Regions from separate parts of the Maritalea sp. YIW29 genome, predicted to be linked through region 2. Evidence: predicted binding sites of a transcription regulator. Region 2 holds the regulator's gene; the other holds the start of a gene.

Region 1 (3,419 bases), on a different contig from region 2:
ACGATAGTTATATTCCGGCAAAAGTGGCAACGGAAACACTTGATCAATGGCAAACATCAATATCGCAGCGGCGGCGAATGCCGGATAAATCCTGGAGAACCGTTTCGCGAAGAACGTCCAAATTGTTGGCGCACGCGCCAGCGTAAAGAAAATGCAAAATCCGGAAATGATAAAGAAGAAATAGACGCCTATGCCACCAAAGCCCACTTCAGGCAAACTGCTTTGCGTCGCACCAAAAACTTCACGCGGCAAGCGGGCAGTATAGTGAAAAAGAACGACCAACAGCACGGCGACCGCACGAAAAATGTCGAGTGTTAGATCGCGATCAATTGGCGCGCTCACACTGGAGTTACCACCCGCCGTTGCATTCTTTTCGGCATCAAACAAGCCGTTCACCTCACGAAGACGTTTCTTGGTGAAGTGTAGGCTGCAGAAGTAAATTCTTCCGTGCCGAATTAGGTTAATTAAAGCCGATCAACGCTAAACGTGTCGCACTGCCCGACATTGCCAGATTTGTAACCACGTTCGAACCAATCTTGGCGCTGCGCAGAAGTGCCGTGGTTGAAGTTTTTCGGCACCACAAACCCTTGGCTGCGCATCTGAATGGCGTCATCACCAATTTGTTCGGCTGCGTTCAATGCCTCAGCAATATCGCCGCGCTCTAGTAGGTTCTGCTCACCAACATAGCTCGCCCAGACCCCAGCATAACAATCGGCCTGCAATTCGACACGCACAGAATAGGCATTGGCCTCAGCTTTGCTCATTCCGCGACGCTTCTGGTTGAATTCTGGCAGCACGCCCGTCAATTGCTGGACATGGTGGCCAACTTCGTGGGCCAGCACGTAGGCCTGAGCGAAATCACCCCCTGCCCCAAATTGCCGACGTAGTTGGTCATAAAAGCTCAGATCGAGATAAATCTTTTGGTCCCCAGGACAATAAAATGGCCCAGTTTGCGCGCTTGCTGTGCCACAAGGTGAACTTGTAGAATTTGAGAATACCACAAGCGTCGGAGCACGATATTCAAGATCATTTTGTCGAAATACTTCGGACCACAGTTTCTCAGTCTCATTGAGATTAACGGCAACAAAATCAAACAGTTTATCGTTTCCAGCATCTGGCAGCGGCCGATTGTCGGAGGGCCGATAGGTGTTCCCGCCACCCGTGGAAATGGAGCCGTCTAGCAGGCTCATAGGGTTAATGCCCAACGCCATCGAGATCACAACAACCACAATGATCATCAGTAAACTACCGGCACCACCTTTGCCGGCACGGCTGCGCGGCATAGGAATACGCGCACGGTTGCCACTAGATCGCCTAGACGAGCGAGAACGGCTTCCTCGTCGGTCTTCAATATTTGAACTTCTATCGCGACCTTGCCACTTCACTGCGTCGTTCCTCACCCATTTCGATCTCAATCGACTGCAGATAACCGCAAATTTAAGTATCGGACCAGCAATTTTCGGCCACTCCACATAATTCTCGGGCCGCCAACAGGTCGTTTTCCACAACTTAATTCTTCACAAAACTGTCGCACGCCCGCCGCCAAACTGAAACAATTTCCACCTATTGCTTCCTCATCAAACTCGAGGTGCAAACAATGTGCAGAAAAAATATTTTACCATTTGGTCGAATTATGACACATTGCCTCTGTCGTCGCTCTACGCGGCGGCCAATAGGTGGTGAAATGCACATAATTGCACACGAAACATCGGAAATATCCGCTCCACCAATAAGTGCGCCGCTTCAACCGCACAAATTTCAAACCACCTAGCGGAGGACACAATGTCACTTCTAAATTCTATTTCTCGTCGCTCATTTTTGGCTGGTTCGGCCAGTGCGGGTGCTTTGATTGCCATGCACCCATTCGCGGCAATGGCCAGCAATTCTCAGGCTCATCTGCGTTTGATGGAAACAACTGATATTCACGTTGCTATTCATCCTTATGATTATTATGCGGATCGCCCAAACGACACGATGGGCCTGGCCCGGACTGCGAAGCTAATTGATAACGTTCGCGCAGAAGCCACCAACTCAATGCTTGTTGACAATGGTGACCTTATTCAAGGTAACCCAATGGGCGATTACGTGGCCTATGAACGCGGTTTCAAAGAGGGTGATTTACACCCGATGATTGCAGCCATGAACACTTTGGGCTACGACATCGCAACAGTTGGCAACCACGAGTTCAATTATGGCCTAAGCTTTCTAGATAAAGCCCTTTCTGGCTCAACATTCCCGTTTGTTAGTGCAAACGTTGTCATGGGAACCACGTTGGGTGCCGATCCAACGAAAGACAAAACACTCTTCCCACCCTTCAAAATTCTTGAAAGAGAAATTGTGGATGGCGCGGGCAATAAGCGCCCGATTAAGGTTGGCTTTATCGGCTTTGTACCGCCACAAATTATGGTTTGGGATTTCCAACACTTGGACGGTAAAGTCACCACTCGGGACATTGTTCAAACAGCAGAAGCTTATGTTCCTCTCATGAAGGAACAAGGCGCTGATTTGATCGTTGCGCTATCTCACTCTGGTATTAGTGGTGAAGCGCAAACCGAAATGATGGGCAATGCGTCGCTGCACCTGGCAGGCGTTGAAGGCATCGATGTTGTCTTCACCGGCCACCACCATAACGTGTTCCCAAGTTCTCAGTATGACGGCATCGAAGGTGTTGATACTGAAAAAGGCACGTTGCAAGGCAAACCTGCTGTTATGGCTGGCTTCTGGGGTTCGCATATGGGCCTTATCGATCTGTTGATCGAACATGACGGCAATGAGTGGAAAATCATTTCCCACACATCTGAAGCCCGTCCAATCTCCGAACGGATTGAACGCAAGGTAAACCCATTGGTTGAAAGCAACGAAGCTGTTCTGGCCTCTGTGCAAGCAACTCATGATGAAACGCTAAAATATGTGCGTACTGCTGTTGGACAAACCGATGCGAAATTGCATTCGTACTTCGCCCTAGTCGCTGACGATCCATCAGTGCAAGTCGTGTCTCAAGCTCAAATGTGGTACACTGAGCAAATGATGCGTGGCACCGAATGGGAAGGCTTGCCAATCCTTTCAGCTGCCGCACCATTTAAAGCGGGCGGCCGTGGCGGACCAGATTACTATACCGACGTGCCTGTTGGCCCTGTGGCCATTAAAAACGTTGCTGATCTTTACCTATATCCAAACACTGTTCGCGCCGTTGAAGTCACTGGCGCAGGCGTGAAGGAATGGTTGGAGCGTTCAGCTGGTATTTTTAATCAGGTTGAAGTTGGCAAGGCTGACCAGCCGTTGGCCGATCTTGACTTCCCATCATACAACTTTGATGTGATTGACGGGGTCACCTATAAAATCGATATTTCACAACCATCGAAATACCCTCCACGTGGTGGCGATGCAATCAATCCTGATGCAAACCGGATTATTGACCT
Region 2 (3,419 bases):
AGAGACACCTGAGTAAGACTGTCAGCGCTATTTGCATAATCTGGGCGCATGCGATTTCGTGCGTCGTCGTCGGGTTGTGTTTTTTTGACTGCCATCCGTGACAGTTTGATCGCCAATTCATAACCTTCTTCGGGTGTATTCGTTTTTAGTGATGATAACCAGCTCACGTTTAGCTCCTCTTTCCATATTTATATCGCGCACGATATAAATAATACTTGAAAGTGATTGTCAAACGATAATATCGTACACGATGTAAATTACGATGAGCATTTTAGTGAACGAGCCAAAACGCCCAAAAGGCGCAAATGATATGTTTTGTCATGCGATTTATTCCACATGGCATGTCGTCAATCGGTCTTACAAGCAGCACCTTGCGCCCTTGGATCTGACCTACCCACAATATATTACGCTCGTTTTGCTTTGGGAAAAAGATGGTAGAATCGTGACTGATATAGCGTCAGCGCTCGCGATGGAAACCAGCACATTGACGCCACTTCTTAAACGGTTAGAAAAACGAGGATACATCAGCCGCATACGCAACAAGCAAGATGAACGACAAGTTGTCGTTTCGCTTACTAATGCCGGAAAGGAATTAAAAAGAAAAAGTGCCTCAATCACAAGCTGTATGATTGAGGACACCAAACTTTCAGAAGTGGAACTAGAGGGGCTAATCCAAGTATTGGGGAAACTTAAAGCTGGCCTTGGGCGATTCACTGCCAAATGACGCAACCTATTGGCAGATGGCGTTGCTATTTTCACCCTTGCCTGGTGACTTCGACTGAAGTGTTTAAGACCCGATGGCGTCAATTCCGAAGTCGGAACTAGAGATCGCGTTACCGGGTGGCACAAAGTCTAGCTACAAATATACGCTCTTCTAACTTGCTGCCAAAATCATTAATTGGTTTTGCTATAAAGCGACCGTGGAAACTAAAATTTATGCGGACGAAGCGAATTTCTCGTCGAAGGCATAGCCGGCACCGCGAACGGTGCGGATGGGGTCTTTTGACTTTCCGCGATTGATCGCTTTGCGCAAACGTCCAACATGTACGTCGACGGTACGCTCGTCGACATAGACATCGTGCCCCCAAACGCCATCTAGCAATTGCTCGCGGCTATAAACGCGTCCCGGGCTTTGCATTAGATATTCCAGAAGGCGGTATTCGGTGGGACCAAGGTGAACTTCTTTGCCCAATCGGCGCACACGGTGGGTTTCGCGGTCGAGTTCAATATCGCCAGACTTTAAACTGTTGGCCATTAGGGTTGGGTTGGCGCGGCGTAGGTGCGCTTTGACGCGGGCAACAAGTTCAGGCACGGAAAATGGCTTTACAACATAATCGTCGGCACCTGTTGCTAGGCCGCGAACCCGCTCTTCTTCTTCACCACGGGCCGTCATCATGATGATGGGCACACGTGATGTTTCTTCACGTGAGCGCCAACGTCGGCAAAGCTCAATGCCAGACAATCCGGGCAACATCCAATCCAAAAGGATTAAATCGGGTAACTCTTCTTGAAGTTGCAAAGTCGCCTCGTCGCCACTTTCAACGGCAGCTACGCGATAGCCTTCGGCTTCCAAATTATAGCGAAGCATAACAGCAAGATCAGCCTCGTCTTCGACAATCAAAATGAACGGAGCCATAACGGAAATTCCATTTAAGATAGAAGTGAATGTAAGGAAGATGGCAGCGATTTTAGGTTAGCTGCACCTTGCCCGATTCAACGTCGTAATAAAGGTTCTCGCCTGTTTTTAGATAATAGGCAGCCTCAGCAATGTTGGTCGCGTGGTCACCAGCTCGCTCCAAATTTTTGGCGCAGAATAGAAGGTGGGCGCAGTCGGTAATATTGCGCGGGTCTTCCATCATGTAGGTCAAAAATTCACGGAACAGCGAGACGTATAGTGCATCAACTTCATCGTCGCGGCGGCATACATCCAAAGCAATCTCGGCGTCACGTGTCGTAAAGCTATCGATTGAAAGTTTAATCTGGCTCAAAGTTAGATCTGACATATGCCGAATGCCGCTATAAAGCTGCTTGGAAATGCGTTGACTGTCGATATGTTTGACGCGTCGCGCTAGGTTTTTCGCAATGTCCCCAACACGCTCTAAATCAGTTGCAACGTGGATGGCAGATACGATATGGCGCAAATCAGCGGCCATGGGCTGGCGACGCGCGATCATTGAAACCGCCTTCTCGTCGATATAGCGTTGCATGTCATCAACGGCGCGGTCGCCCTTTGATGTTTGTTTCGCCAAGTCATGGTCGACCCGGATCAGCGCTTGGGTGGCGTCGGTAATCGCGACTTCCACCATGCCACCCATTTCTGAGATTGCACGGGTCAGTTCTGTTAGTTCTTCTTCGTAGGAAGATACAATATGTTCGTTCGATGCGTTGGCCATTTTGTTGCCCTTTCGCCGTTAAATTACCCGATCCGACCCGTAATATAATCTTGGGTTTTCTTATGATGCGGATTTGTAAAAATCTGCTCTGTCGGGCCTTCCTCGATCAATTTACCGAGGTGGAAAAATGCTGTTTTTTGACTGACCCGAGCTGCTTGCTGCATCGAGTGGGTCACAATTACGATTGTAAATTTTTCACGCAGCTCGTCAATTAGCTCCTCGATAATCGCAGTCGCGATTGGATCAAGCGCTGAACAAGGTTCGTCCATCAATAGAACCTCTGGCTTTGTTGCGATTGCACGCGCGATGCAAAGCCGCTGCTGCTGACCACCGGAAAGGCCAGTGCCAGGTTGATCAAGGCGGTCTTTCACTTCTTCCCACAGACCCGCGCGACGAAGTGAGGATGTCACTAATTCGTCAAGCTCGTCTTTTGAGCGGGTCATGCCATGAATACGCGGGCCATAGGCCACGTTTTCATAAATCGATTTCGGGAATGGGTTTGGTTTTTGAAAAACCATTCCAACCCGCGCCCGCAACTCTACCACATCAATCGATTTGTCATAAATATCTTGGCCCTCCAGATTGATCTGGCCGGAGACTTTACAAATATCGATCGTGTCATTCATGCGATTTAGGCAGCGCAAAAATGTTGACTTGCCGCAACCAGATGGCCCGATTAGGGAGATCACCTGATTGGCAACAATGTCCAAATCCACGTCAAAAAGCGCCTGTTTTTCAGCATAGTGAACACAGACTTTTCTGCCGCTCATTTTGATGGTCTCGTCGCCCGTTTGCACATTTGGCTGCAAGATATCGGTCGCTACACTCATTTCGAACCTCTAATATTGAGAGCAAGCACTGGGACTACCAGCGGCGCTCAAATCGTTTACGCAGCACAACTGCAATGGCGTTCATGGCAATCAAAAACGCGAGCAGCACCATAATGGCTGCAGATGTACGTTGTTGGAAAGCCGGTTCAGGAAAATCTGCCCACATGAAAATTTGCACAGGCAAAACAGTTGCTGG

Evidence for each region. The regulator PhoB, encoded in region 2, activates phosphate uptake and scavenging genes when phosphate is short. The targets are predictions, from matches to a motif close to TGTCATNNANCTGTCAT.
Region 1: a site for PhoB is predicted at 1,516-1,532, ahead of AC2D8L_RS01315 (bifunctional 2',3'-cyclic-nucleotide 2'-phosphodiesterase/3'-nucleotidase). Genes of this name have one in related genera too.

The regions. Positions count from the first base shown of each region.
Region 1 is NZ_JBXVVF010000001.1:262,501-265,919, reverse strand. Features, by position in the region: gene AC2D8L_RS01325 (acyltransferase family protein) at 1-387, opposite strand, end outside; gene ypfJ (KPN_02809 family neutral zinc metallopeptidase) at 465-1,385, opposite strand; gene AC2D8L_RS01315 (bifunctional 2',3'-cyclic-nucleotide 2'-phosphodiesterase/3'-nucleotidase) at 1,783-3,419, shown strand, end outside.
Region 2 is NZ_JBXVVF010000003.1:50,997-54,415, reverse strand. Features, by position in the region: gene AC2D8L_RS15765 (hexameric tyrosine-coordinated heme protein) at 1-167, opposite strand, end outside; gene AC2D8L_RS15760 (MarR family winged helix-turn-helix transcriptional regulator) at 263-724, shown strand; gene phoB (phosphate regulon transcriptional regulator PhoB) at 935-1,636, opposite strand; gene phoU (phosphate signaling complex protein PhoU) at 1,689-2,393, opposite strand; gene pstB (phosphate ABC transporter ATP-binding protein PstB) at 2,417-3,223, opposite strand; gene pstA (phosphate ABC transporter permease PstA) at 3,258-3,419, opposite strand, start outside.